One region of the Cupriavidus sp. 09_S30 genome, then DNA from elsewhere that is predicted to be linked to it. Evidence: predicted binding sites of a transcription regulator. Region 1 holds the regulator's gene; the other holds the start of a gene.
The links. Region 1 encodes HrcA, which represses chaperone genes, less so after heat shock. Its sites were predicted from a motif close to TTAGCACTCNNNNNNNNNGAGTGCTAA; they were not measured.

Region 1 (14,925 bases):
CAGCAGGCGGTCAGGCTCGGCCACCTCGATCCGCGGCACTTCGCGCAGGATGCCGACAGCCTGGTTCAGCGTGGCATCGGGCTTGTCCGTGATGGCCGTGACCAGCCATACGCCGCCCGACATCGGGCGCTTGACCACAAAGCGCATGGGGCCCGGGATGGCGGCCAGCAAGCGGCCGGCCTCGATCGAATCATTCACGGCGGGTGCGCGGAAGCGCACCATGATGTCGCCGACCGCACGGTCGGCGCTGATGCCCCCAGGCGGCGGGGGGGCGGGCTGCGACTGGGCCTGGCAGCCCGTCAGGGCGCCCAGAGCCAGCGCCAGGGCCAAGCCCAGGGCGCCGGCGAGCAGCGGGCGCGCCAGCTTGCGAGTGGACATGGATCGGATCTCCTGAAAGGGGGGTAGGTGCAGGCGTCGGCAGCCTCAGCCGGCGACGCGTCGCGGCCGACGGCTTTCCTTGGCGCCGGCCGTGGTGTCGCGGGCGCCTTGGGCCAGCATCTCTTCGGCATGCTGCAGCGTGGTGGCCGTCACGGTGGCGCCGCCCAGCATGCGGGCGGTTTCCACGACGCGGCCGGCCGCGTCCAGCACGCGGATACGCGAGCGTGTCACCGCGCCGTCGGCGCCGGCCACGGTTTCCTTGCTGACCAGCAGATGGCTGCCGGCCTGGGCGGCGACCTGGGGCAGGTGGGTCACGCACAGGACCTGGCGGCTGCGCCCCAGCTCCTGCAGGCGGCGGCCCACCACTTCGGCGACCGCGCCGCCGATGCCGGCATCGACTTCGTCGAAGATCAGCGTCGGGGTCGGCGCGGCTTCACTGGTGATGACGGAGATGGCCAGGCTGATGCGGGCCAGCTCGCCGCCCGAGGCCACCTTGGCGAGCGCACGCGGGCTGACGCCGGCATGGCCGGCGACCAGGAACTCGATCTGTTCCAGGCCGTGGCTGAGGCCTTCCTCGAGCGAGTGCAGCGCCACCGCGAAACTGCCGCCGGCCATCGACAGGCCCTGCATGGCCTCGGTGACGGCGCTCGACAGCGCTTCGGCAGCGGCTTTGCGCGCCGCGCTCAGGTGGCGCGCAATGGTGAGGTAGGCGGCGCGCGCGGCCGCCTCGCGCGCCGTCACCTTGTTCAGGTCCTGGGCGGCCTGCAGGTCGTCGAGCTGCTGCCGGCGCGCCAGCAGTTCGTCGGGCAGCTGCTCGGGCGGCAGGCGGTACTTGCGCGCGGTGGTGTGCAGCGCCTGCATGCGCTCTTCCACCGCCTGCAGCCGCTCGGGATCCAGCTCCAGGCGGTCGACGTAGCGATTCAGAGAGTGGGCGGCTTCCTCGGCCTGCACCTGGGCCGGCTCCAGCGCCGCCAGCACGTCACGCAAGGCCGGGTCGATGTCGGCCAGCTGGCGCAGCCGCTGCACCACGGCGTTCAGGCCGGACAGCACCGAGCCGTCGGTCTCGGACAGCGCGTCTAGCGCGGCACGGCCGCCATCGATCAGGCCGGCGGCGTGCGACAGGCGGTTGTATTCGGACTGGATCTCGTCCCATTCGCCCGGCTGGGGCGCGAGCTTCTCCAGCTCGCCGACCTGCCATTCCAGGCGCTCGCGTTCGAGCTGCATCTCGCGCGATTGCTGCTCGACCGCTTCGCGCTGGCGCACGCAGGCGCGCCAGGTGCGCCAGGCCTCGGCCACCGCCGCGGCCTGCGCCGTCAGCCCGGCATGGGCGTCGAGCAGCAGGCGCTGGGCGTCCGGGCGCAGCAGCAGCTGGTGGGCGTGCTGGCCATGGATGTCGACCAGCAGGTCGCCGACCTCACGCAGCTGCGCCAGCGTGGCCGCCGCGCCGTTGATAAAGGCCTTGCCGCGGCCGCCCGCATCCACCGTGCGGCGCAGCAGCACGCTGCCGCGTTCATCGCCGTCGCCGGCCAGTTCGCGTTCAGCCAGCCAGGCATCCAGCGCGGAGTGGGTGGAGAAGGTGGCGCTGACGCTGGCGCGCGAGGCGCCCTCGCGCACCACGCCGGCGTCGGCCCGCTCGCCCAGCACCAGCGCCAGGGCGTCGATCAGGATCGACTTGCCGGCGCCGGTCTCGCCGGTGAAGACGGTGAAGCCGGCGGAAAAGTCGAGGTCGAGCGTGTCGACGATGACGAAGTCGCGGATGGACAGGCTGCGCAGCATCTTGGGTGGCGGATCAGAGGCGGTTGTCTTCGGACGGGTACTCGTGCCAGTGAAGCTTCTTGCGCAGCGTGGCGTAATAGTTGTAGCCCACCGGGTGCAGCAGCTTGATGGTCTTGTCCGAGCGGCGCACGACGATGCGGTCTCCCGGCAGCAGGGAGGTCAGCGACTGCATGTCGAAATTGACGCTGGCGTCGCGCGCCGTGGCCACTTCGATGGTGACCTCGGCATCGTGCGGCAGCACGATGGGCCGGTTGGACAGCGCGTGCGGGGCGATCGGCACCAGCACCAGGCCGGACAGCGTGGGGTGCAGGATCGGGCCGCCCGACGACAGCGCGTAGGCGGTCGAGCCGGTCGGCGTCGACACGATCAGGCCGTCCGAACGCTGGTTGTACATAAAGTAGCCGTCCACCGAGACCGCCAGCTCGACCATGCCCGAGATGCCGGAGCGGTTGACCACCACGTCGTTGAAGGCCAGCGCCGAGAAGATCTGCTCGTCGTCACGCACCACGCGCGACTCCAGCAGCATGCGGGTCTCGGCCTCGAACCGGCCGGCCAGCATGTCCGGCAGCACCGACTGCACGTCTTCCAGGGGGATGTCGGTCATGAAACCGAGACGACCGTGGTTGACCCCGATCAGCGGCACGTCGTGCCCGGCCAGCTGGCGGGCGATGCCCAGCAGGGTGCCGTCCCCGCCCAGCACCACGGCCACATCGGCATGGCGGCCGATTTCCTCGGGCGCCAGGGCGGGGTAGCCAGTCAGCCCGGTCGCGAGCGCGGTATCGCGCTCGAACACCACATCCTGGCCGTTCTTCAGGATGCAGGAGGCCAGTTCCTCGAGCCTCGCCTCGATGCCGGCCGTGGAGTAGCGGCCGACCAGGGCGACGGTGTGAAATGGGGCGCGGGCGGCGCCGGACTTGGGGTGTGCGGACATGCCCGGATTAGACCATACCGCCATGACCGTTGTCAGCATGGCGGGGGCGCCACTGCGGCGGCCTGTTGCGCCGTCCGCCCCATCGGGTAAAAGTTGCGTAAAATCGGGGCATTATGGATGAACGTTCGAAAACGCTGCTCAAGACCCTGATCGAGCGCTACATCGCCGAAGGGCAGCCGGTCGGCTCGCGGACCCTGTCGAAGTATTCGGGGCTGGACCTGTCACCGGCGACCATTCGCAATGTGATGTCCGATCTGGAGGAAATGGGCTTCATTTCCAGTCCGCACACCTCGGCCGGCCGGGTGCCGACGCCGCGCGGCTATCGTCTGTTCGTCGATTCCATCCTGACCACCAACGCGCCCGAGGGCGCGCCGGACCGGAGCGAGCTGGCCGAGCTGATCCACGACCAGCTCAGCGGCCAGCCGCTCGCGCCCCAGCGGATCCTGACCAGTGCGGCGCGCACGCTGTCCAACCTGTCGCATTTCGCCGGCGTGGTGATGACGCCGCGCCGTGCCCAGGCCTTCCGGCAGGTGGAATTCATGCGCTTGTCGGCCAAGCGCATCCTGCTGATCATCGTCACCCCCGAGGGCGACGTGCAGAACCGCATCATCCAGACCGAGCTGCCCTATACGCCGGCCCAGCTGGTCGAGGCCGCCAACTTCTTCAACTCCCACTACGCCGGCATGAGCTTCGACGCCGTGCGCGACCACCTCCGTGGCGAGCTGCAGGCGCTGCGGCTGGATATGTCGCAACTGATGCAGGCGGCGGTGGAGGCCGGCAGCGACGCCATGGCCGAGGAGGACGAGCAGGTCTTCATCTCGGGCGAGCGCAAGCTGCTGGAAGTGGAGGACCTGTCTTCCAGCATGGACAAGCTGCGCCGGCTGTTCGACGTGTTCGAGCACAAGACCAGCCTGCTGCAGCTGCTCGACGTGTCGAGCCATGCCGAGGGCGTGCAGATCTTCATCGGCGGCGAGAGCCGGCTGGTGCCGCTGGAGGACATGGCGGTGATCACGGCGCCCTATGGGGTCGACGGCCAGATCGTCGGCACGCTGGGCGTGATCGGCCCGACCCGGATGGCCTATGACCGCGTGATTCCCATCGTCGACATCACCGCGCGGCTCTTGTCCAGCGCGCTCAGCCACACTTGACGACCTTCCCGCGCGGGCCCGCGGCGCTGCCGCGGCCCGTCCGCCAGCACACGGCGCGCGCCGGCGCGCCATACCGGAAATGAGATGACATTTTCGCCAGAACCGGCCTACCAGCACGGCCAGCCGCCGCGCACCGCGATCCTGCTGATCAACCTGGGCACGCCGGATGCCCCCACGCCCAAGGCGGTGGGGCGCTACCTCAAAGAGTTCTTGTCCGATCCGCGCGTGGTGGAAATCCCGCGCATGGCCTGGCTGCCGATCCTGTACGGCGCGATCCTGCCGCTGCGTTCGCGCGCCTCGGCCATGAAATACGAATCGATCTGGCTGCGCGAGGCGCACATGACCGGCTCGCCCCTGCTGGTGCACAGCGAGCGCCAGGCCCACGGGCTGCAATTGTTGCTGAACCAGCACGGGCACGAGGTGACCGTGGCCTGCGCGATGCGCTACGGCAATCCGTCGATCGCTTCGGTGATGGAGGCGCTGCGGCGCCAGGGTACCGAGCGCCTGCTGGTGCTGCCGATGTATCCGCAGTACTCGGCCAGCACCACCGCGACCGCCTTCGACGAGGTATTCCGCGTGCTGGCGCAGTGGCGCAACCAGCCGGAGCTGCGCCTGGTCAAGCATTTCCACGACCATCCGGCCTATATCGGCGCGCTGCACCAGCAGGTCGGCGCCTACTGGGCCCAGCACGGCACGCCGGATTTCGCGCGCGGCGACAAGCTGATCCTGTCCTTCCACGGACTGCCGCGGCGCATGCTGGAACTGGGCGACCCCTACCACTGTGAATGTCTCAAGACCGGCCGCCTGCTGGGCGAGGCGCTGGGACTGCAGCCGGGGCAGTACCAGGTCACCTTCCAGTCCCGCTTCGGCCGGGCGGAGTGGCTGCAGCCCTATACGGCGCCGACGCTGCGCGAGCTGGGCAAGGTGGGCGCGGGCCGGGTCGACGTGTTCTGTCCGGGTTTTCCGGCGGACTGTATCGAGACGCTGGAGGAAATCGCCATGGAGGGGCAGTCGGAATTTCGCGTCGCGGGCGGCAATGCCTTCCACTTCATTCCCTGCCTGAACGATGCGCCGGCCTGGCTGACCGGCATGGCCGAGATCGGCCTGCAGCACCTGCAGGGCTGGCCACTGCGCGCCCCGCATCCGCACGAACTGGAGGCGCTGCGCACGCGTGCCCAGACCCGGGGAGCGGCGGCATGAACGTGAGCTTCGAGCCGGATGCCCGGCTGCGCATCGACAAATGGCTTTGGTGCGCGCGCTTCTTCAAAACCCGCTCGCTCGCCGCCGAGGCGGTCGAACGCGGGCGGGTGCAGGTCAACGGCCAGGCGTGCAAGAACTCGCGCGAAGTCCGGCCCGGCGACACGGTGGTACTGGAGGCGCACGCCCAGCGCTGGGAAGTGGTGGTGAAAGGTATCGCAGCCGCGCGCGGATCGGCGCCGGTGGCGCAGACGCTTTATGCCGAAACCGAAGAGAGTCAGGCTCGGCGGCGTGCCGAGGCGGAACGCCGCAGGCTGCATAACGAGCCGGCGGCGCAACTGCATGGCCGGCCGACCAAGCGCGACCGGCGGCGCATGGATGGACTCGGCAGTTGAACGGGGCGAACGGGTGCCTGCGGTGGGGGATCAGCGCAGGTAATGAATGATGTAGTGCTTGAAGATGGCCTTGCCGCTGCCGTATTCCGTATCGCGCGGGGTCAGGGCGCCGGACAGGCAGATGAAGGTCGTCATCGCCGACAATACGGCGATCAGGCAGAGCGCGATAACAGGCAGCTTATGCATGGCGAATCCTTCGACATGGACCCGTAGGTGATGCATTCACGCCCCCCGTTATTTTTATCACTTTGTTTAGAGTAATCTTAGTGGGTGCAGTGCAGCATAGCAATAAGCCGGCGCTTGCAATGGACGGCGCTTTGTAACGGTGTATTTCGGTGCCCCGCTGGTTTTACTCTTGAAAATCGATTGCCCGCCACCAGTTGCGGGTTAGACTCGCCGATTGACTCCCAACGGCCGCCTTTTGCGCGGGCCGTGCTTTATTTACGGATCGACATGGAAGAACAGAAGCAGACGCCATCCCCGACGACGCCAGCCGGCGAAGACACGAGCAACGCGGCACCGGCCCAGGCCGAAACCGCTGCCGTGGAGGATGTGGCGGCCCAGATCGCTGCGCTCGAGACCAAGGCGCGCGAGCACTACGACCTGTTCCTGCGCGCCACCGCCGAGGGCGAGAACATTCGCCGCCGCGCCCAGGACGACGTGGCCAAGGCCCACAAGTTCGCGATCGAGAACTTCGCCGACCACCTGCTGCCCGTGATGGACAGCCTGCAGGCGGCGCTGTCCGATGGCTCCGGCGACATTGCCAAGCTGCGCGAGGGCGTGGAACTGACGGCTCGCCAGCTCAGCAACGCCTTCGAGAAGGGCAAGATCCTCGAACTGAATCCGGTGGGCGAGAAGTTCGACCCGCATCGCCACCAGGCAATCTCCATGGTGCCCTCCGAGCAGGAGGCCAATACGGTGGTGGCCGTACTGCAGCGCGGCTACCTGATTGCCGACCGTGTGCTACGCCCGGCACTCGTGACCGTGTCGGCACCGAAGTAAGGCCGTCCGCGGCCAGTCGGCCGTTGTGCCATCCGGCGCAGGATTGCGCCGAACCGCGCCCGGTGCCGACAGGCCCCGGGCGTTTGTTTTTGTGCGCTGGTCCCGCAGCCTGCCGCCCGCCGGATCGCGGCAAGGCGAGGCGGCAGCGCAGGGGGAGGTGACAAGGATCGTTGCTTGTCAGGCAACCGTAAAGTCACGATAGTGCTGTCTCTCCGGCCGGCCGTTTGAATCCGCGTCGGGCATGCCCCGATGCCTTCATTCCACCATGAGACAACCGACATGACTTACTCATCGCAACGTCGAACCCTGTTGCTGGCTGCCGCGACGGCGCCGCTCGTCCTGACTCTCAACGCGTGCGCATCGTCGCAGGCCGCTGCGCCGGACGCGGCTGCCGCGTCGTTCGCCGCGCTCGAGCGCGACGCGGGCGGCCGCCTCGGCGTGTGCGCAATCGACAGCGCGACCGGCCGGCGCCTGCAGCATCGCGCCGACGAGCGCTTCCCGTTCTGCAGCACGTTCAAGGCGATGCTGGGCGCCGCGGTGCTCGCGCAGAGCGTCGAGCGCCCGGCGTTGCTGCAGCAGCGCGTGACGTACCTGCAGGCCGACCTCGTGAACTATTCGCCGGTCTCAGGGAAGCACATCGACACGGGGATGACGGTCGCCGAGCTGTGCGCGGCGGCGATCCAGTACAGCGACAACTCGGCTGCGAACCTGCTGATGAAGCTGATCGGCGGCCCGTCGGCCGTGACCGCGTTCGCGCGTTCGATCGGCGACGACACGTTCCGGCTCGATCGCTGGGAAACCGAGCTGAACACCGCGCTGCCGGGCGATCTGCGCGACACCACGACGCCCGCCGCGATGGCCGCGAGCCTGCAAGTGCTCGCGCTCGGCGACGCGCTGCCCGGCGCGCAGCGTGCGCAGCTCATCGACTGGCTGCGTGGCAACAAGGTGGGCGACAAGCGGATCCGCGCGGGCGTGCCGGCTGGGTGGCAGGTGGGCGACAAGACGGGCACCGGCGACTACGGCACGACGAACGATGCGGGTGTGGTGTGGCCGCCGTCGCGCGCGCCGATCGTGCTGGCCGTCTACTACACGCAGGCGCGCGCCGATGCGAAGGCGAAGGACGGCGTGATCGCGGGGGCGGCCCGCATCACGGCCGCGGCGTTCGGCTGATCCGGGTAGCGGACAAAGCCTTTCGGATCAACGCTTGATTGCGGTATGCGCAGGCCTATGACACACGATTCCAGCCAGACGGCCCATTCGGCCCAGCCCGGCAAGGCGGACCACCCGGACCACCGGGCCTTCGATCTCTTCGCCATGCAGGAGGTGGACGGCAGCACCATCGACGCCGCCATCGCCGGGGCCGGCGACAAACTGGTCTGCGTGTTCTTCTGGGGCGTGGACTGCTTCAACTGCGAGATGGCCAAGCAGGCCATGCTGGCCAATCCGGACCCGCTCCGCGATCTCGGCCTGCACTGGCTGCACGCCAACGTCTACGCGCATCCGGACTTGGGCCGGCGCTTCGGCCTGCATGGGATCCCCGTCTTCATGTTCTTCCAGCATGGCAAGAAGCTCGGGCGGGCCACCGGCTGGCATGGCAACGGCCAGTTTGCCGCCGCTGTCGCCAATGCGCGGCTGAAGGCCGGCGGCAAGCCGCTGGCCGGATGAGTGCGGCGCGCTGCCGCGGCTGTACGGCCGCGGCGGGCAATCAGCGCGACAGCGCGTAGCCGAAACGCAACTGCCAGGGCATCCTGTGGTTGTAATCCAGCAGGTCTTCGCCGTAGCCGATGAAGTACTGCGCCATCAGATAGCCGGCGGTGCCGGGGATCAGGCGCGCCAGCGGATAGGTGGCGCGCGCCTCCAGGCTGCCATAGTCGCTGCGCGTGCCTTTGCGCAGGATGCCGGCGAACTCCCAGCCATCGGGCTTGCCGTAAGCCACGTTCAGGTCGACATAGCCGCGATAGTGGGCGATGTCGGGGTTGTCGCTCTTCTCCAGGTAGAGATAGGCCTTCGGGGCGATGCGCCAGTGCCAGCTGGCCTGGTCGCCCAGGTAGAAAGTCGGCTTCACGAAAACCGTGTTGATGCTGCGCGATTCGGCGCCGTCGCGTCCGTTGGACTCATGCTCCAGGCCTGTCGCCAGCGACAGCCGTGAGAGATGCGGTCCTTTCACGCCTGTGTCTGACAGGTAGTAGAACAGGCTGGGGCGATAGCTGGTGTCGCGGAACGGGGCCGACGGCTTGGACAGGTCCCACAGCGAGGTCTGCGTGTAGGCGAAATACAGGTTGTCGATCAGGCTGCGCGAGGCCGGATCCTTGCCCTCGAAAATGCGGTACTTGAAACTGAGCTGGAATTTCGCGTTGGCGCCATCGTGCGCGCCAATGACGAAATACATCGGCTCGTTGAGGGTCAGCCGGCTGCTTTCGCGCAGGTCGGCTGGCGCCAGTGCCGCTTCGGTCTGGGTCGGCACGGGGGTAGGCTGGGCTGGCACCTTGGTGCCGGCGGCCCCGGCAACTGCGGCGGCTGCGGCGGTTCCTGCGGGAGCTGCGGTGGCAGCAGCCCCGCCGGCGGCGGCCACGGCCGGCGACGCGGCGGGTTCGCCGGGCTGGGTAGCGCGGTTCAGCGTGATCAGCACGGGCGCGGCGTCGATGCCGGCCACATCCAGCCGCACCTGGCCGCGCAGCTCGGGCGGCAGGGTGGTGGCATAGTCGATGGCGCGGATCTCGCCCTTGCGTAGCCGCAGCATGGCCGGCCCTGCGGTGACGCGGTGCAGCGTAAGCGGCTGCGGCGCCAGGAGTTCGGCCGCGGCCGTGACCTGCAGGGTCTGGGGAATCTCGTAGAGACGATTGCCTTGGTCGGCGCTGACCAGCAGCGTCAGGTGGAAAGGCTGAGTGCCGTCTACGACACGCGGTGGCTGAAGCAGGGCGACTGCCGCGCCGCTAGCCAGCGGCCACCCGCCGAGCAGCAGGGCGAACAGGGCGAGCAGGGAGGCTGGCGCGCCACGCGGCAGGGTGGTCCATCGGGATGCCTGCGGAACCTCGAAGCCTGATCTTGGGGTCATCGGTCGCATCCGCCATGCTTGGCCGGAGAGGATGCGCGGCCACGGCGGCAGGTGGTGATGGGCGAAAGCCTAACATGGCCACCCTGCCGGCCCGTGATGGATTTTGCGCTGCGATGGCGCGCCCCCGCCAGGGCTCAGCGGCCGGCGCGGCGCCGGATGCAGTCGACGTAGCGCTCGCCGTCGGGCGGCTGACCGGATCGCTGTGCTTCCCAGAGCATTTCTCCCAGGCACTCCATGATCTGGTGCTGGGCCTCGTGCGGCGAGTCGAGCCGCTGCGAGAGGGTTTCGTAGGCCTGCCGGATGCCGGGGGGCTGGTCGATGGACACCTGTTCGGAGATCGACAGGTGCATGGACAGGTGCAGGAAGGGATTGGTCTTGCCACGCTCCGGCGTGAACTGCTCGGCCAGCGCGCCTTCGGTATCGCCGAGCAGCTCGTGGTACTCGGGGTGCTGCTCGATCCAGTCGACTGCGATGGCTTCCAGCGGGGTCAGGATGTTGCCGTCGGTCTGCTTGCGCCAGGCGTCGCAAAAGAACCGGCGGACTTCTTCTCGGGAGGGATTGAACATGGTGGCGCTATTGTAGACGAGGGTCGCCCGGCGCGCCGCCGCCAAGCGCGCGGCGCACCGGTAGAATGCGGGATCGCGCCCGCGCAGGGCGTGGCCAGGGCTCCGCGGGATGCTGGCTGGTCACGCTCCCCAACCACCTGACACCGCCGCCGCGCCCATGCCTCGTTCCCCTTCTTCTCCGGCCGCGGCCGTGCCCCTGGGCGACAAGCTCGTCGGCGTGTTGCTGATCGCGCTCTCTGCCAGCGCCTTCGGCGCCATGGCCATCTTCGCGCGCTTCGCCTACGCGGCGGGGTCCGATGTCTATGGCCTGCTGGCGGTGCGCTTCAGCCTGGCGGCGGCTGCGTTGATCGTGGTGATGCGCGCGCGCCGCGTGGCGCTGCCGCCCTGGCGGCGCGTGGCGGGACTGGCAGCCATGGGCGGGATCGGCTATGTTGCCCAGTCTTTCTGCTTCTTCACCGCGCTCAACCATGCCCAGGCCAGCCTGGTGGCGCTGCTGCTCTATCTCTATCCGCTGTTCGTCACGCTGCTGGCCGCCGTCTTCCTCAAGGAGCGGCTCAGCACGGCCACCGTGCTGGCCTTGCTGCTGTGTTCTGCCGGCGCCGGGCTGACGGTGGGCGGCGGCCACGGCAGCGCGCTGGGCATCGGGCTGGGGCTGGCGGCGGCCCTGATCTACTCGGTCTACATCGTGGTCGGCGCGCGGCTGACGGCGGGCATCAATCCCCTGGCCACCACCACCGTGGTGTGCACGGCCGCCGCGCTCGTCTATGGCGCGGTGGGCCTGCTGCGCGCCAGTGCCGGCACGCCGCCGCAGTTTCCCGCCGAGGCGGGCGGCTGGCTTGCGCTGCTGGCGATTGCACTGCTGTCGACGGTCCTGGCCATTCTGACTTTCTTCGCCGGACTGCAGCGGCTGGGCGCGGCGCAGGCGTCCATGCTGTCGACGCTCGAGCCGGTGGTCACGGTAGTGCTGGCGGCGCTGGTGCTGGGCGAGGAAGTGGGCTGGACGCAGGCCGCTGGCGGCGCGCTGATCCTGGCTGGCGTGCTGTGGTTGACACGCCGCAATACGGCTGGCGGCGAGGGTCAACAGAATTGAACCCCTTGCTCAAAGCGGCTGTCGTGGCCGCCTGGGGCCTTGGGTACAATGCACGCTTTCCCTTTCCTACAGGAATCAGCGCATGAAGCGGATCGACCAGGGCGCACTGGCCCAACTCTTCACCGACGCCCGCACGCACAACGTGTGGCAGGACCGCAAAGTGGAAGACGCCGTGCTCCACGAGATCTACGAAGCCATGAAGTTCGGCCCGACCGCGGCCAACGGTTCGCCCGCGCGCGTCGTCTTCGTCAAGACCGCCGCCGAGAAGGCGCGCCTGGTCGAGTGCGTGTCGGCCGGCAACGTGGACAAGACCCGCTCGGCTCCCGTCACTGCCATCATCGCCTTCGACAATGCCTTCCACGACCAGCTGCCCAAGCTGTTCCCGCACGCCGATGCGCGCTCCTGGTATGAAGGCCAGCCGGAAAAGATCGCGCGCGACGCGCTGATGAACAGCTCGCTGCAGGGCGGCTACTTCATCCTCGCCGCCCGTGCCATGGGCCTGGACTGCGGCCCGATGGGCGGCTTCGACGCGGCCAAGGTCAATGCAGCCTTCTTCCCGGACGGCAAGTGGTCGGTCAACTTCCTGTGCAACCTCGGCTACGGCGAGGCGGACAAGCTGTTCCCGCGTGGTCCGCGCCTGTCCTTCGACGAAGCCTGCCGCATCGTCTGACGCCTCTGCTCAGGCACCGCAAATGAAAAAGACCCGCCACGAGCGGGTCTTTTTGTATCCGGGCGCGCGACCGGAGCCGCCTGTTCCTGACGACGGAGGTACGGAAGTCGCTGCCCCTGCGCTCACTCGAACCAAGAGCCCGATACTCGCCGGATGTTGAGTTCCGCGACTTTGGGCCCCTGGCTTGGCGTTCCGCGATCAATCAGCCCGGTGCGGCGTCAGGCGTAGGCGCCGTCAAGAAATGGATCCACACGGTGCGCCGGTTCCGACGAAACGCCAGCACGGTCCATACCGGCCAGGGTGCGTGCGCCGTCCGTGTACCGGTCACGCGTATCGCTCACCGAACGGGCACCGTCGGTGTACGGATCACGCGGATCACCCACCGAACGGGCACCGTCGGTGTAGGGATCTCGCGCGCCAGCGACCGAACGGGCACCGTCGGTGTACGGGTCTCGCGCGCCGGACAGTCCGGCCGCATGCGCACCGACGGTAGCGGCGACCAGGGCGGCGGCGAGTACAAGGCGCTTGGCGATGACTGTAGTCATGATCAATTTCCTAGAGAATTCGGGTTGGGTCGTGCCGGCAGGGGAGCGCATGTTTGCGGATTGCTGCCGGCTATGGAACGCATTTAAGTCGACCGATGTATCGCGCCCGTAGCGCGTGGGGCCGATTCAGTCGGATCACGTATCGGTGCGGTGGCGTGATACAAGCGCGTACAAAAATCCTGCGGGACGGGCGGTGCGGCTGTCTCGCCCTTCACATCGCTTTTAGCTGACTGCATGAACGCACCTCGTTCTATTCGCCGTAGAGAACCGCTCTGACCATGATGCCCTCGATGGTTGGCGGCTCGTCCGCAAGGAGCACAGCATCGATCAGTGCAAGGCCTGCGAACGCGAACGGTATGGTAAAAGCGGCGAGTAGAGCCCAATGGCGCAGAGTCGCGTTCATTTCGGATTTCCTTTCAGATATCAGGACGCACACAAGACGCGGCCACAACGCCTTCGGCTTTGCTGTCAACTCGCTGAGGCGCGACTTGTGATCGTTTCTTTAGGCGAAAGCCGTGCCAGGTTCCGGATAGCGGTTCCGGTCGAGGGGCAAGTCCTTGAAAATCCGGTGCTTTTTCGCCAGGGACGTTCAAGCCAAGGCACCGCATGCGCGACGCTCGTGCGTTGGCGCTCACGATATTTCGGGAGCGTCACGAAATATCGTGAGCCTGCGGCCCGGCAGCAGCCTTCGCGCCCCTTCCTCATTCCGAAAAGGGGATATCAGTCCTTGCGGATGATGGCGAGCCGCTTCATGCGCGACTCCAGGGTCGTGGGCCGGAGCCCAAGGAGTTCGGCTGCACCAGCCTTGCCGCTGACACGCCAGTCGGTCTGCTCGAGGACCTTGAGGATATGTGCCCGCTCCGCCTCTTCAAGGGTGACTGTCTGACAGGCCGCAGGCGTTGCGTCCCCGAACCAGTTGCCGAGCGCGAGCTGGCTGCCCCGCGTGAGGATGACCGCGCGCTCGATCACGTGCTGCAACTCCCGCACGTTGCCCGGCCACCGGTAGGCCCGCAGCACGCTTAGCTGCGCGTCTGCAACAGCATCGACGTGTTTTCCGTACTTCGTCGAGTAGTGGCGCACGAAATGCTCGACGAGCGGCCCGACATCTTCGGGCCGCTCGCGCAAGGGCGGCAGTTCGATCGGGAATACGTTGAGGCGGTAGTAGAGGTCCGCGCGAAAGCGGCCCGCCGATGCCTCCGCGGCCAGATTCCGGTTGGTGGCGGCGACGATTCGCACATCCGCCTTTTGCGTGCGAGTGCTACCGAGGCGTTCGAACTCGCCGTCCTGGAGCACGCGCAGCAGCTTCGCCTGCAGGTCCAGCGCCAGCTCGCCCACCTCATCGAGAAACAGCGTGCCATGGTCAGCCAGCTCAAAGCGGCCGGCCTTGCGCGTCAGCGCACCGGTGAATGCGCCTTTCTCGTGGCCGAACAATTCGCTTTCGATAAGGTTGGCCGGCAACGCTGCGCAGTTGAGCTTGACGAGCGGTTTGCCACTGCGCGCGCTTATGCGGTGGATCGCCTGTGCGATCAGGTCCTTGCCTGTGCCGGTTTCGCCCGTCACAAGCACCGAGGCGTCGGTACCAGCCACCTGACGCACCTGCTGCATCACAAGCTGCAGGCCGGCCGTGCCGACCAGGTTCGCGCCCGCCTCGGCTTCGAGCAATTCTTCCTCAAGGTAGCGGTTCAGGCCGCGCAATTGACCCACTTCCGCTTCCGCTTTTCTCCGTTCCTCGATATCGCGCATGAACAGGATGTAGATCGGCTGGTCGTCCGCCTCAGTGCATGACAGGCTCGCTTCGATCAGGAATGGCTCGCCGTCGGCGCGCACGGCGCTAAGCCCGTCCGGAAGCCAGATCGGCGCACGACGTTCACGGCTTTCCATGAAGCCACCGAGCAGTTCGCACAAGGGGGGTGAAAGGAACTGCCTGGATGGCTGCCCCACGGCGGCGCTGGACGGGCAGCGGAACACCCGCTCGGCAGCGCGATTGAACAGTGTGATATGGCCTTCGTGGTCAAGCGCAACGATGGCGTCCGTCGCCGATTCGATGATCCGTGAAAGACGGTCCTCGCTCGCCTGGAGCCGAAGCCTGAGCTGCTGCAACTCCAGATGCGTGCTGACGCGTGCGAGGACTTCCTCATGCTGGAACGGTTTGGTGATGTAATCGACGGCGCC
Region 2 (14,925 bases), 470 kb from region 1:
CAGGGTGGCGAACCTTGACCGTGTCGTCAGCGGCATCTCAGGGCCCGTCATCCTCGTTGCGCATAGCGTGGGCTGCCTGATCACCGTTCACTGGGCGCAGGAGACGGAGCGCACCGTGCAGGGCGTACTGCTTGCCGGGCCGACCGACTACGACAGCCCCTTGCCGCCCGGATACAAGGATCCGCAGACGCTGGCGGAGGAGGGCTGGACCCCGATTCCACGGCGGCATCTCAAATTCCCGAGCATCGTGGTCGGGAGCCGCAATGATCCGCTCGGGACGTTCGAACGCATCCGCGAGCTGGCGCAGGCCTGGGGCAGCCGTTTCGTCGACGCCGGGGAAGTCGGGCATCTCGGGCCGGCGGATGGCTATGGAACATGGCCACTGGCAGAGGAACTCATTCAGCAACTCTGAGCGGGAGCGCGGTGCGGCGTTGTTAGCCAACGGTAGCCAACGACGCTGTCGCGTAGGCGTAGCTCGGTTGCGCGGATATGCAAGGGTTGTGGAAGACGCGCAAGCGCGCCTTCCACAACCTCGCCGCCGTCAGTCCGGAGTGAAGTTGATGGAGCGCAACAGCGCGCCCTGGCGCTCGTAGGATTCGCGTACATCCTTCAAGAGCTCTTCAGTGGTAGCCGGCAAACCGGGCTCCATCCCCATTTCCTCGAGCCTTGGCCGGAGTGCGGCCGATTGCGTGACTTTGAGCATAGCGTCACGCATCTTGGCGATCACGGCCGGCGGTACGCCAGACGCGGACCAGAGCCCCATCCAGCTCACGTCGTGCAGGTCGGGATATCCCGACTCGGAAAAGGTGGGAACGTTGGGCAGTGCAGCCATCCGCTTTGGGGACGCCACCGCATAAGCCCTGAGCTTCCCGGACTTGATGAACGGCATGGATGTCGCCGGGCCGTCGAACATGAGAGGCACTTGTCCACCCATGACATCCTGCAGCGCGGCCGGCGAGCCCTTATAGCTCACAGTGCCCGCATCGAGCCCGGCAAGGCGATTGAATTGCACGCCCATCGTCTGGCCGCGCGTGCCGACCCCGAAGTTTGCGTAGTCGATCTTGCCCGGCCTCGCCTTGATGTACGTGACCAGCTCCCCAAGATTCTTCGCGGGCAGGCTGGGATTCCCGACAAGAACGAGGCCGTACTGCGTGAGTTGGGCAATCGGGACGATGTCCTTGAACGGGTCATACGACACCTTGATGGCGTGAGGCACTTCCGCAGCGATCCCCTTCTGGATCAGGAGGAAGGTGTATCCGTCTCGCGGCGAAGACAGCATGCTCTGGACGGCGATGGTGCCGCCCGCGCCAGGCTTGTAGTCGACGATGACAGTTTGGCCAAGCGGACCCTGCAGCTCACGGGCAACGAGGCGCGCCAGGATATCCGCGGTACCGCCCGGAGGCGCGCCTACGAGTATCCGCACAGGCTTGCCTGGCCATTCGGCGGCCTGGGCCGCATCGATGGCCGGCATCAGTGAGCCAAAGGCGAGCGTAAGCGCCAGGGCCGGGCGAACTGCCCGGCGAAGTGCCCCGGTCAAGCAATGCATTGCAGTCTCCTTTCACGCCAGAAATCGTGCTCTTGAATCAGTACGGGATATCGCCCACGATGCCAGCGCGCTCCATCTTGCGCGGTGCCGGATAGTAGTCGTTGACTGCGTAGTGCTGCGTGCTGCGGTTGTCCCAGACCGCGACGTCGCCTTCCTGCCAGGCCCAGCGCACCTGGTACTCGGGAATGGTGGCGCGGCTGGTCAGGTAGTTGAGCAGCAGAGAGGCGCCGGGCGACTTGTCGATGCCGTGGCGCACGTTGGCCGGCGTGCTGTAGTTGGTGAAGTGCGTCGTGAACGAGGCGCCGACGAACAGGATCTTTTCCCCGGTCTCTGGATGGATGCGTACCACCGGATGCTCCACCGGCGGATGATCCTGGGCCAGCTTTGCGCGGTTTTCCGGTGTCATGACCGCACCGAAACTATGCTCGATGCTTGCCCTGGCGCACAGGCCGTCGATCTTCACCTTGATCTCCTCGGGCAACTCCTCGTACGCCTTCACCATGTTCACCCAGATGGTGTCACCGCCGATCTCGGGGCATTCGAGGCAGCGCAGCACGGCCCCCATGGCCGGATTGGGACGCCACAGGCCGTCGCAGTGATAGCTGTTCTCGAAGCTGTGCGGGTTGTCGCTCCGGTAGACCTTCACCAGGCCCGGGTATTCGGGAACACTGCCGACTACCGGATGGTCTTCCAGCTTGCCGAAGCCGCTCGCGAAAGCCACGTGATCGGCACGCGTGATCTCCTGCTTGCGAAAGAAGATGACCCGGTGCTTGAGCAGCGCCGCCCTGATCTCGGCGAAGAGCGCTGGATCGCGCGCCGCCTCGCCGAGGTTGACGCCAGAAATCTCGGCCCCGATGGCGGGGGTGATTTGCCTGATCTTCATTGCTACGTCTCCTACAGTCAGGTGAATGTGCGGATTCCCGTATCGAATCATCCTGCCTGGCGAGACTTCCCGCTTGGCCTAGCGCGCCGCGAACTTGGCGATTCACGACAGCGGCGCTGGCGCAGGAAGCACTGGATCACATAGGGGAGGGCGCAGAGGCTAGGCGTCGCGGGTTATTCCCGCTTGACAGTACATGACTGCCATTTACCATGAGCTGTCACTTCCTGGTCAGCTCCCGATGTCGTTACTTGTCCGCGCCGCAGCGCTCACCAACTACAGCGAGGTCGCTCGTGCCGCCGGGCTGGATCCGGTGCGGATGATGTTCGACGCAGGGATCAGTCCGAGCGTACTTCGCGAGCCGGACCTGATGATTCCGGTCGAGCGTTTCGGACGCCTGCTCCACGCTTCTGCAACCCTGTCGGGCAACGAGGGTTTCGGCTTGAGCATGGCCGAGTCGCGCCGGTTGTCCAATCTTGGGCCGGTAGGCATGCTGGTCCGCGACCAGGCGACGCTGCGCGGCTCCCTTGACACGCTGATGCGCTACCAACCGATGCTCAACGGTGCGCAGTCGCTGGCGGTCGAGGAATGTGGTGGCCGGGTCATCATTCGCGAGGTGCTGATCGCTGGCAACGCACATCAGCCCACTCGCCAAAGGGTTGAGCTGGCGCTCGGGGTAATGGTGCGGTTGATACGCCAGCTCATCAAGGCCGACTGGCAGCCGCAGCGCGTATGCTTCGAGCACCCGGCGCCGCGTGACCTGACTGCGCACCAACGGTTTTTTGGTCCGCACGTCGAATTCGATTGTGACTTCAACGGCATCATCTGCGCGAAGGCCGATCTCGATGCGCGCAATCCGTGGGCCGATCCGGCTATGGCGCGCTACGCGCAGCAGCTGATAGACGAGTCGGCCGTCTTGCAGCAGGCAACAATGCTTGAGGACGTGCGGCGCACGATCCTCCTGCTGTTGCCCAGTGGGCGCTGCAGCGTCGAACAGGTCGCCGATCACCTGGGCGTGGTGTGCCGCACGGTCCAGCGCAGGCTCGCGGAACGGGGACAGAGCTTCTCGTCGATCGTTAGCGAAATCCGCACGGAACTCGCGACGCGCCATGTCATCGAGAGCGATCGTCCATTGACCGAGGTGGCGACCTTGCTCGGCTTTTCTGCGCCAAGTGGGTTCTCGCGCTGGTATCACGCGCAATTCGGTTGCAGCCCCAAGGAGAGCCGGGCCGCAAGTGGCACGGTGCACCGTCAGGCAGCACCTTCGCGGGCGAGCAGAGCATAACTCTGGCCGAAGCTGCCCCTGTGATGTCGACGGCGGCATTGTGACATCACGCCAGGCTGCGATGTCTCGCTTGCTGCTCCCCTCAATGTTTGAGCTCACTCGTATCCTTCGCGTTGCGAGCTCATGCGCGTGCGATATCACGTGCTGGCTTGCCGGCTTGCTGGACGGTTTTTGTGGCCATTGAGGCGGCTGATGATGTGTCGTAAGCGACTGATATATATAGATAATTGTTGCCGCTGACCTTGCCGGGCCAGTCACGCGAGGGTTCGAAATTCAAGGCCACGCGGATCTCGGCAACAAGCCCCCCCGGGAAAACCCCCATTCAGGCCTTGTCTTGAAAACGTAAACCCCCGTCCCTATAATTAGCACTCGTCTGGGGGGAGTGCTAACAGCCCTTTCCGGCGAGCCAATTCTGCTGGCCGTCCCTGCTGGTGGCCTCAATTTGTGAAATAAAGCTCACTTGTACTAAGGAGTCCGTATGAATCTGCGTCCTCTGCACGACCGCGTGATCGTGAAGCGTCTGGACAACGAAACCAAGACCGCTTCCGGCATCGTGATTCCCGACAATGCCGCCGAGAAGCCCGATCAAGGCGAAGTGCTGGCCGTTGGCCCCGGCAAGAAGGATGACAAGGGCAACTCGATCGCCCTCGACGTCAAGGTGGGTGACCGTGTGCTGTTCGGCAAGTATGCCGGCCAGGGCGTGAAGGTCGAAGGCCAGGAACTGCTGGTCATGCGCGAAGAAGACATCATGGCGGTGATCAACAAGTAATGCGGCTGCCGGGCGCCGTGCGCCCGGGCCCTGCTTTTGACATGCCCGCCCAGGCGGGATGCCTGAGTCTCCAAGACTTATCCAACATTCGCGATCTCCCCTCCGGGAGGTCCCTGCAAGATTCGGAGTAACAGAACATGGCAGCTAAAGACGTAGTGTTCGGCGACGCCGCCCGTGCCAAGATGGTCGAAGGCGTGAACATTCTCGCCAACGCAGTGAAGGTGACCCTGGGCCCCAAGGGCCGCAACGTCGTGCTGGAGCGCAGCTTCGGCGGCCCGACCGTGACCAAGGACGGCGTGTCCGTGGCCAAGGAAATCGAGCTGAAGGACAAGCTGCAGAACATGGGCGCCCAGATGGTCAAGGAAGTCGCTTCCAAGACCAGCGACAACGCCGGTGACGGTACCACCACCGCAACCGTGCTGGCCCAGTCGATCGTGCGCGAAGGCATGAAGTACGTTGCCGCCGGCATGAACCCGATGGACCTGAAGCGCGGCATCGACAAGGCTGTCGGCGCTGCCGTGGAAGAGCTGAAGAAGATCAGCAAGCCCACCACCACCAGCAAGGAAATCGCCCAGGTCGGCGCGATCTCCGCCAACAGCGACGCCTCGATCGGCGAGCGCATCGCTGAAGCGATGGACAAGGTCGGCAAGGAAGGCGTGATCACCGTCGAAGACGGCAAGTCGCTGGCCGACGAGCTGGAAGTCGTGGAAGGCATGCAGTTCGACCGCGGCTACCTGTCGCCGTACTTCATCAACAACCAGGAAAAGCAGGTTGTTCAGCTGGAAAGCCCGTTCGTTCTGCTGTTCGACAAGAAGGTCTCGAACATCCGTGACCTGCTGCCGGTGCTGGAGCAAGTGGCCAAGGCTGGCCGCCCGCTGCTGATCATCGCTGAAGACGTCGAAGGCGAAGCCCTGGCGACCCTGGTGGTCAACAACATCCGTGGCATCCTGAAGACCGCCGCCGTCAAGGCTCCGGGCTTCGGCGACCGCCGCAAGGCCATGCTGGAAGACATCGCCATCCTGACCGGCGGCACCGTGATCGCCGAGGAAGTCGGCCTGACGCTGGAAAAGGCGACCCTGCAGGACCTGGGCCAAGCCAAGCGCATCGAGATCGGCAAGGAAAACACCATCATCATCGACGGCGCCGGCGACGCAGCCTCGATCGAAGCGCGCGTCAAGCAGATCCGCGCCCAGATCGAAGAAGCGACCTCGGACTACGACCGTGAGAAGCTGCAAGAGCGCGTGGCCAAGCTGGCCGGCGGTGTTGCCGTGATCAAGGTTGGCGCTGCCACCGAAGTCGAAATGAAGGAAAAGAAGGCCCGCGTGGAAGATGCACTGCACGCGACCCGCGCAGCCGTGGAAGAAGGTATCGTCCCCGGCGGCGGCGTGGCCCTGCTGCGTGCCCGCGCTGCGATCGCTGGCCTGGTTGGCGAAAACGCCGACCAGAACGCCGGTATCAAGATCGTGCTGCGCGCGATGGAAGAGCCGCTGCGCCAGATCGTGCTGAACGCCGGTGAAGAGTCGTCGGTCGTCGTTGCCAAGGTCATCGAAGGCAAGGGCAACTACGGCTACAACGCCGCTTCGGGCGAGTACGGCGACCTGGTGGAAATGGGCGTGCTGGACCCGACCAAGGTGACCCGCACCGCGCTGCAGAACGCCGCTTCGGTGGCGTCGCTGATGCTGACCACCGACTGCGCCGTTGCCGAATCGCCGAAGGAAGAGTCGGCTCCGGCAATGCCGGGCGGCATGGGCGGCATGGGCGGCATGGACGGCATGATGTAAATCTGCCGGACTGCCAGCTTAGGCAGCCTGTCTGATAAAACCCCCGCGGGTGCGAACCCGCGGGGGTTTTTGTTTGTGCGCGCGGTCCGCTTGTGTGCCACGTTTCAGTGCTGAATCATCCATTCGGTCGGTTTTCGTCTGGGGGCGCTGCGACTACAAATAACGGTAAGCAGCCGGCCGCTGGCCGGTCCGCCTCCGGTGAATGCATACCTGCGGGACGGCCGTCCGGCCACCCATACTCGATGGTCGATGCGCTATGCACTACTACAGCAAACGGAAAGCAAGCGGGGTGGTCCTCCCCATCGTCGGCCTGATCCTGGCAGTCTTGCTCGGCATGGCCGGACTGGTCATCGATCTCGGGGGGCTGTTCGTCGCGAAGACGGAGTTGCAGTCCTCCGTGGACAGCTGCGCCCTGGCCGCCGCGCAGGAACTCAACGGCGCGTCGGATGCGCTCACCCGCGCGACCAGTGCCGGCCTGACGGCGGGCAATGCCAACTTCGTGACGTACCAGAAGGTCTCCGCCTCGCTTGCCGCCGCGGACATCACCTTCAGCGATACCCTGAGTGGGGCCTTCAGTTCCACCTTTTCGCCGGCCGCCAATGCACGCTACGCCAAGTGCAGCCATACCACCGGCGGCATCGTGGCCTACCTGATCACGCTGGTCGGCGGCGCCTCGACCAATGCCGTCGCCGCGGTCGGCGTGGCCACGCTCACGCATGCGCAGAGCGCCTGCCCGATCCCGATCGGCCTGATACCCAAGACGGGCCAGGGCAAGCCCGACTACGGCTTCCAGGTCGGCGAGTGGGTCAACGTCCTCTATGACGGCACCAAGACGGCGTCGCCGGGGGAAATGGGCTGGTACAACCTCAGTGGCACCCAGAGTGCCAGCGACACCAAGAACGAGATGGAAGTGGGCTATTGCGGCTCCAAGGTTGGCGATACCCTGCGCACGCCGGGCGCGCAGATGTCCGTCGATGACCAGTGGAACGGCCGCTTCGGCATCTACAAGAACAAGGGCGATCCCGCCACGCTGCGGCCGGATTACAGCGGCTATGCCTATACCTCGAAAAACTGGAAGAACAGCGTGCCGCAGAACGCCTTCAACGGCACGCCGGCCACAGGTTCGGATGCCACGGCGGCCAATTTCCTGACCAAGCGCACGGCCCGTGCCAACTATGACGACACAGGCAGCCAGGTCAGTGATGGCGACAAGATCACCGGCCTGAGCATGCCGGGCGGCTACAAGAATCTCGGCGTCGCGGGCCCTGGCGGCGACATGGATAAGTACGGCATGAACCGGCGTCTGGTGCTGGTGCCCGTGCTCGATTCGTCCAGCAAGATCCAGGATTTCGCCTGCATGCTGATGCTGCAGCCGATCACCAGTCCTACCGCCACGGTGCAGTTCGAATACCGAGGCAATGCGGGCGCGACCAACAGTCCATGCACCGCCAACGGTCTCGCCGGCGGCAGCGTCGGGCCCCTGATTCCGGCCCTCGTGCAATAGGAGGCGAGATGAGAAGACGACAACAAGGCGTGGCGGTGGTCGAGCTCGGCCTCACCCTGTGCCTGCTGCTGGCGATCACGTTTGCCATCACGGAATTCGGCCGAGCCATCTACACCTACAATACGCTGGCCAAGGCGGCGCGCGATGCCGCGCGCTACCTGAGCACGCAGGCCGCCGGCAGCACGACGGCCCAGGCCACGGCGACCAACCTGGTGGTCTACGGCAAGCCCACGGGCAGCGGGACGCCGCTGGTGCCGGGCCTGACGGCGGGCATGGTGTCCATCTGCGACGCGGCCAATCCTGCCTGTACCTCGAACATCTTCGTAGGCAACACTCCCGCCATCAACACCGTGACGGTGACGATCAGCGGCTACACGTTCAACCCGGTCCTGGACCTGTTCGCCTTCACCCGTTTCTACACGAAGGGCACGGCCACGCTGACTTCGCTTCCCTTCGGCAGCATCTCGGTCACCATGAGGCAATCCTATGAATAGGCTGAATAGGCTGAGCGGGCATCAGCAGGGCACGACCGCGGTCGAGTTCGCCCTCGTGTCCATTGTCTTCTTCAGCGTGCTGCTGGGCATCCTGGAGTTCGGGCGCGTGCTCTACACGTGGAATGCCGTGGCCGAAGCCACGCGCTGGGGCGCCAGGCAGGCCGTGGTCTGTGCACAGGGATCGCCGTCGGTGCTGTCCCGCATGCAGAACATCATGCCGGGCCTGACCGCCGCCAATGTCTCGATCCAGTGGTATGACGGCAATGGCGCGGTGAGCACGACCTGCGACACCACCAATTGCGCGGGCGTGGCCGTAAGCGTGAGCGGCCTGACCGTGACCTCTGTCGCGCCGTTCTTCGTCGGGTTCTCGACTTTGACCGTGCCGGGCTTCTCGACCTATCTGCCCCGCGAGATCATGGGGCAGGATCCCGACAGCAGCAGCGTCTGCTCCTAGCCGCCTGCACGAGCTGGCCACCAGCCCGAGGCCAGTAGGCGCCTCAAGGGCGCCTCACTGGTGCTAAAGGGGCATTCGTCACGCGTGCCACGGGGCGCAGTCGGGCGCCACGCGCCGCGTTCGGCGCTCGCGCGCCCCCTGTGTCTACGTTTTTCCGCCGCGGCGCTTCAGATTTCCACGGTGTAGTTCCAGTCGAACGCCGTATTCTCAAGCTCCCCTGTCTTGCGCCGCACGTAGCCGCGTGGGTTGCAGACTACCCGGCTGTCGCCGAGGCGGTAGTCGAACCCCGTGTGCGTGTGGCCATGGACCCAGAGATTCGTGTGCGACACGAGGTCAGGGCGTCGCGAAATGAAGCCGCCCGATACCAGGTCGTGCGAGAAGCGCGGATCCAGGCTGCCCAGGTCGGGCGCGTGGTGTGTCACCACCACCGTGCGCCCGGCGAATGGCCGGGCCAGCTCCCGGGCCAGCCAGTCTGATGCGGCCTCGTGGCGGGCCAGCGCATCCTGCGGCGTGAAGGTCCGCTTGCGGCCATCCGCCTCCTGCAGCTCGATCAGCCTGTGGTCCAGCATCACGCCTGCGCAGGCCTGCATCGAAGCCTCGCGCCGGTCCATGCCGAACAGGGCGTAGTCGGTCCACCAGGTGGCGCCGATGAAGCGCACCGGCGGCTCGCCAGCCGGCGTGAGCGTCAGCACCGCGTGGTTGAGCAGATGCACGTGGCCGGCCTGCGTGCTGGCCACGGCCATCAGCGCATCGACCGCGCCGATATTGTTTTCGTAATACTCATGGTTGCCCGGCACGTACACCACGGGCGTGGAGAAATGGCGGGCCGCCCAATCGATGCCGTCACGGCCGTTGGCGATGTCGCCGGCAAGAATCACCACGTCGGCTGCGCAATCCGGGATCGATGCCGGCGTGTGATGCTCGAGATGGAGGTCGCTGAGAATGCGCAGTTTCATCGAGGATCTCCGTTCGGTTCCTGCGGCGGAGCCGATGCGTTGAACTGCATCAATTTTTCAGAATAACACCGCGATGGTCAAGGGGTGGGGAGTCGGCGGCCGCAGTGCCACCGGCGGGGCCGAGTACGGGGCGGCGGTGGCAAGCGAAAGCGCGGGGGCGGGAGCGGGGAAGGGGGCGCCGGTCGGCACTACGGTCGGCACAAATGAGAAAGCCCGGCGCGCGTCCGGGAAAAGGACCACCGCTCCGGCGCTGCGCGCCGGATGACGGTCCGGGGGTCATCAGCGCCTGGCTAGCGTTTTCTTTTCATGTCAGCCTCCCTGGCCGGTCATGGTCGGCAGCAGGATGCGGTGGATCTGGATGAAAGCCGGACCGAGCAGCACCAGCATCAGGGAGGGGAAGATGAAGAAGATCAGCGGGAACAGCAGCTTCAGGGCGATCTTGGCCGCGGCTTCCTCGGCGCGCATCCTGCGTTTGGTGCGCAGCATGTCGGACAGCACCCGCAAGGACTCCCCGAGGCTGGTACCAAAGCGGTCGGCCTGGATCAGCATGGAGGCGAACTTGTCCACATCCTCCACGCCGGTACGCAGTGCGAGATTGGTCAGCGCCTTTTCCTTGGAGAAGCCGGAGCGCAGTTCAAGCAGCATCAGGTCCAGTTCCTCAGCCAGCACGGGGCAGCGCAGCGCGAGCTCCTCCGATACCCGTAGCAGCGCCCCATCGAGCCCGAGACCGGCCTCCACGCAGACGGTGAGCAGGTCGATCACGTCAGGGAATTCCTCGAACACTGCCCGAGTCCGCCACTCCACCCTGCGTGCCAGCACGAGATTGGGCAGGTAGTAGCCGATGGCGCTGAGCATGGCCAGCACTGCCAACATCAGGTGCTTGTCTTGCATCATCGGCCGACCATTGAGCAGGGTCAGGCCCAGCAGTGGAAGGGAGAGCGTGAGCAAGGTCTTTGCGCCGAAGTAGAGCGATGCGGCGGAAGCGTTGCGCCAGCCGGCATTCATAAAGCGGATATGCAACGGCGACTGCTCCCAGCCCTCCTTTGGCAGCGACAGGCGCGAGACCGGCTTGGCCCATTCCGCCAGCTTCTCGACCCAGGCATTGTCCAGGTCGCTCCCCGTGCCCGTGCCGGCCGTGGCCTGCTCGAGCCGGCCGCGCGTCCGGTTGGGTGAGAACAGATGCATCAAGCCGAGGGCTGTGCCGAAGGCTGCGACGAATACGAGGACCAGCAACAGGCCCTGCTCGGAAATAATGCCTTGCATGATCGCCTCCCCAATCTCTTCTCTTGACCTTTGACTATCTCTTCTCAAGCCATGCGCAGGCCGGGCGTCATACGCGGATGCGGATGATCTTGCGCATCCAGAACACGCCGCTCAGCATCAGCCCGAGTGCGCCCCATATCAACTTCAAGCCTATCGGGTCTTCCCACAGGACGCGCATGAAGCGGGGATTCACGAGCATGATCATGCCGGCGGTGGCGAAAGGCAGCAGGCCGAGAATCCAGGCAGACAGGCGGCCCTCCGCCGACAGCACGCGGACCTTGTCGTACAGCTTGAGCCGCTCGCGTACGAGGTTGGCGATGGTATCCAGGATCTCGGCAAGATTGCCGCCGCTCTCGCGCTGCACGAGCACAGCGATCACGAAGTAGCGCAGATCGTTGACAGGCACGCGCACCGCCAGGTTGGTCATGGCATCGTCCAGCGCCACGCCGTAGTTGATCTCCTCAAAGGTCGTGCGGAACTCAGGACCCATCGGTTCCTTCAGCTCCTGGCCAACCATGCCGATGGCGCTGGCGAAGGCATGGCCCGCACGCAAGGCGCGGCTGATCATGTCTACTGCGTCGGGCAACTGCGCCTCCAGCTTCTTCATGCGCTTGCGTCGTTGCCCTGCGATGTACACGATGGGAAGCGTGCCCAGCATGACTGCGCCGCCTGCCGTTACCAAGGGCGCCAGCGGCAGCCATGGCGCGGCAGCCAGCGCCAGCACGGCGATTGTGGCGCTGTACCCCAGCAATTGCCCGACAGACCATGAACTGCCGGATTGTTCGAGCCAGCGGTCCACCACGGTCACGCGCGGCAAGCTCATCAGCCAGCGCTGCACGCGCGGCGACTCGCTGAGCATGCGCTTCTTCAGGATGGAAAGCTTTTCCTGCCCGACCTGCCCGCCGGCCGACAGCGCGCGGATGCGCGCGTCGATGCGCTTGGCGGTGGGGCCATGGTAGTTGTTCCACCACAGGTAGGCGCCCTCGATGCAGAGCACTACCGCGGCAAACATCAGGACCATGAAAGCGTAGAAGACGAAGTCCATTTTTTTTCCCCCGGGATTTGCGGCGCTTCTGCGGCGCCGCTGACGATTGCGCTGGCCTCAGACCTCGAAGCGCTTGGCGGGATCGAAGGTTTCGTCCGGCAGCCCTACGCCGAACACGCGCAGCCGCTCGGCGAATTTCGGATAGACGCCCGTGGCGCGGAAGTAGCCTTTGACCGTGCCATCCTGCTGCACGCCGCTGCGCTGGAAGGTGAAGATCTCCTGGGCATTGATGACGTCGCCCTCCATGCCGGTGATCTCCTGGATGCTGACGATCTTGCGCCGTCCGTCGGTCAGCCGCGATGCCTGCACGATGACCGTGATGGCGGAGGCAATCTGTTGCCGGATGGCCTTGGGCGGGAGATTGAGGCCGGCCATGCTCACCATGTTCTCCATGCGCGTCAGCGCATCGCGCGGGGAGTTGGCGTGGATGGTGGTGAGCGAGCCTTCGTGCCCGGTGTTCATCGCATTGAGCATGTCGAGTGCTTCGCCGCCGCGCACCTCGCCCAGGATGATGCGGTCCGGGCGCATGCGCAGCGCGTTACGCACCAGGGCGCGCTGGGTGATTTCCCCCTTGCCTTCGATATTGGGCGGGCGCGTTTCCAGGCGCAGCACATGGGGCTGGCGCAGTTGCAGTTCGGCAGCGTCTTCGATGGTGATCACACGCTCGTCCTCGGGGATGAACCCGGACAGGATGTTGAGCAGCGTGGTCTTGCCGCTGCCGGTCCCGCCCGAGACGACCACGTTGACCTTGGCCTTCGAGAGCGCCTGCAGCAACTGCGCCATCGGTGGCGTCAGGCTCTTGAGCGACACCAGGTCCGAGACCTGCAGCGGATTGACCGAAAAGCGGCGGATGGAGAGCAGGGGCCCGTCGATGGCGGAAGGGGGGATGATCGCGTTGACGCGTGAGCCGTCCGGCAAGCGGGCGTCGACCATCGGACTGGTTTCATCGATGCGGCGGCCGACGCGCGAGACGATCTTCTCGATCACCTTCATCAGATGGGCATCGTCATAGAAGCTGATCTGGGTCAGCTCCAGCTTGCCACGCCGCTCGACGTAGGTCTGCCTGGCGGTGTTGACCAGGATGTCCGATACGCTGGGGTCACGCAGCAGTGGTTCGAGCGGGCCGAAGCCGAACATTTCGTCATAGATGTCGCCCGTGAGCTGCTTGCGTTCGGCGTCATTCAATAGCAGCTTTTCTTCGTCGATGATCCCGTTGACGAGGATGCCGATCTCGTGGCGGACCTGCTCCAGCGGGAAGCGCGCCAGCCGTTCGAGATCGACGCGGTCGAGCACGGCTTCATGCACGGTCTTCTTGAATGCGTGGTAGGACGAATTATGGGATGTCTGCTGGATGGCCGCATGCCCGTTCATGGAGAGGGGCGCGTGCTCAGGCACAGACAGTTGTTCGCGGATCGACATGATGCACTCCGGTTTCCGAGGGGAATCAGGCTACGTTCGGCGAAGACGGCTTGGCTTTCGGGAAGAACCTGCTCAATGTGAAGGCTCTTTCCTGCGCGGCGCGGTGTTCTCCCCCATGTGTCATGAAGCTCTCACTCAGCGCCAGCAGCGACTTGCACATGGCGGAGCGCTTGTTCTCGCGCAGCAGGGGTACACCGTGGCTGATCGAGGTATCGACGGCCGCGGGGTCGTCCGGAAGCGTATGGCAGATCTTCGTGCCGAATACGTTCTCGAGATTGGCCCGCGTCAGCTCGTCGCGGCTGCCGCTGCGGTTGAGCAGGATGCGGATCTTTTCGTCCCGGTAGTGCAGACCGTGCAAGATGTCCAGCAGCCGGCGTCCCGTGCGTGCGTGCGCGATGCTGGGCTGCGTCACCATGAAGATCGTGTCGCTGCGATCGAGCACGGGGATCGAGAGCTGGCTGATTGCCTGCCCGATGTCGATCAGCACATAGTCATAGCTGCCGGCCACCAGCGACAGGATGTATTCGATCTTCTCCTTCTTGATCTCGCTGGCTCTGATCGGATCGCGCGGGCCCGCGAGGATGTCGAAGCTGCCCTCGACGTGCGTCAGGCAGGCATCCAGGAAGGCATCGTCGAGCCGGTCGATCTGTGCGCAGACCTCGCTCAGGGTGGCGGGCGGATCCTTGTCGCTCAGAATGAAATGGGTGTCGCTGAACTGGGTGTTCAGGTCGATCAGCAGTACTCGCTTGTGCGCGTTCGTGCCGAGCACATGGCCCAGGTTGCTGGCGATGAAGCTGACGCCGGCACCGCCCTTGGATGAGATGAAGGAGATGATCTTCGCCTCTTCGCGCGTCCTCGGTGTATGGTTGCTTTCCAGGCGGCGCAGCGCGTCGGAAAACTGGCCCCGCTCCAATGGCCACGCGAGGACGTCGCTGACACCGGCGCGAAGCGCGCGGATCAGCACGTCGGACTGGTGTACCTGGCTCACGAGGATGCAGGGCAGGTCGGGGTGCTGCAGGCGCAGCATCTCGATACCGAGCATTTGCGTGGACCCGCCCAGAGACTGGTCGATCACCAGGCCGTCCGCGCTGCGCAGTTGTGCCGCGTGCATCGGCAGGTTGGCCGGCGCGTCCTGCAGGCACATGATCCGGTAGCTGCCGCATGCGGCTACCATGCGGGAAATTTCTGCGAGCCGCTCGGCGTCTTCCGACGCGATCAGGATGTTGAGCATGACTAGAGCTCCTGGGTCAGTGTCATTCGTTTCGCGGTTCGCGCATTGGCAGGTTGGCAGGCGGGCTCGGCACGGCAGTCGTGGGAAGCAGGGGAGCGGGATGATTTCCCCGTTCCCCTGCCTCGGTGCATCAGCGCGACGAACCGCCTCCCATGCCGACGCCGCCGTAGTTGCCTCCGCCGAAGCCGGCTCCGCTAAAGCCTGCGCCATTGCCCGTGCCGCCCGGGAAGAAGCGGATCATCGACCGGTCATAGTTGGTCATGGCGGTGACAGCGGCCTTACCGTCGACCCCGGTCAT

Region 2: groES (co-chaperone GroES) is a predicted target of HrcA. The motif match lies at 4,074-4,100, and genes of this name have one in related genera.

What each region holds. Positions count from the first base shown of each region.
Region 1 is NZ_JBXOWI010000001.1:2,499,243-2,514,167, reverse strand. It holds gene AC1Z3O_RS11810 (hypothetical protein) at 1-378, opposite strand, end outside; gene recN (DNA repair protein RecN) at 424-2,154, opposite strand; gene AC1Z3O_RS11800 (NAD kinase) at 2,168-3,109, opposite strand; gene hrcA (heat-inducible transcriptional repressor HrcA) at 3,199-4,233, shown strand; gene hemH (ferrochelatase) at 4,318-5,433, shown strand; gene AC1Z3O_RS11785 (RNA-binding S4 domain-containing protein) at 5,430-5,825, shown strand; gene AC1Z3O_RS11780 (hypothetical protein) at 5,856-6,011, opposite strand; gene grpE (nucleotide exchange factor GrpE) at 6,279-6,827, shown strand; gene blaPEN-bcc (PEN family class A beta-lactamase, Bcc-type) at 7,107-7,997, shown strand; gene AC1Z3O_RS11765 (thioredoxin family protein) at 8,055-8,492, shown strand; gene AC1Z3O_RS11760 (phospholipase A) at 8,533-9,882, opposite strand; gene AC1Z3O_RS11755 (DUF1841 family protein) at 10,017-10,448, opposite strand; gene AC1Z3O_RS11750 (DMT family transporter) at 10,606-11,538, shown strand; gene AC1Z3O_RS11745 (malonic semialdehyde reductase) at 11,621-12,208, shown strand; gene AC1Z3O_RS11740 (hydroxyquinol 1,2-dioxygenase) at 12,427-12,753, opposite strand; gene AC1Z3O_RS11735 (hypothetical protein) at 13,004-13,156, opposite strand; gene AC1Z3O_RS11730 (sigma 54-interacting transcriptional regulator) at 13,474-14,925, opposite strand, start outside.
Region 2 is NZ_JBXOWI010000001.1:2,967,549-2,982,473, reverse strand. It holds gene AC1Z3O_RS14075 (RBBP9/YdeN family alpha/beta hydrolase) at 1-412, shown strand, start outside; gene AC1Z3O_RS14070 (Bug family tripartite tricarboxylate transporter substrate binding protein) at 542-1,546, opposite strand; gene AC1Z3O_RS14065 (TauD/TfdA dioxygenase family protein) at 1,584-2,429, opposite strand; gene AC1Z3O_RS14060 (AraC family transcriptional regulator) at 2,668-3,711, shown strand; gene groES (co-chaperone GroES) at 4,190-4,480, shown strand; gene groL (chaperonin GroEL) at 4,618-6,261, shown strand; gene AC1Z3O_RS14045 (Tad domain-containing protein) at 6,551-7,765, shown strand; gene AC1Z3O_RS14040 (TadE/TadG family type IV pilus assembly protein) at 7,774-8,259, shown strand; gene AC1Z3O_RS14035 (TadE/TadG family type IV pilus assembly protein) at 8,252-8,713, shown strand; gene AC1Z3O_RS14030 (metallophosphoesterase) at 8,881-9,669, opposite strand; gene AC1Z3O_RS14025 (type II secretion system F family protein) at 9,979-10,932, opposite strand; gene AC1Z3O_RS14020 (type II secretion system F family protein) at 11,000-11,977, opposite strand; gene AC1Z3O_RS14015 (TadA family conjugal transfer-associated ATPase) at 12,035-13,396, opposite strand; gene AC1Z3O_RS14010 (CpaE/TadZ family protein) at 13,422-14,627, opposite strand; gene AC1Z3O_RS14005 (hypothetical protein) at 14,758-14,925, opposite strand, start outside.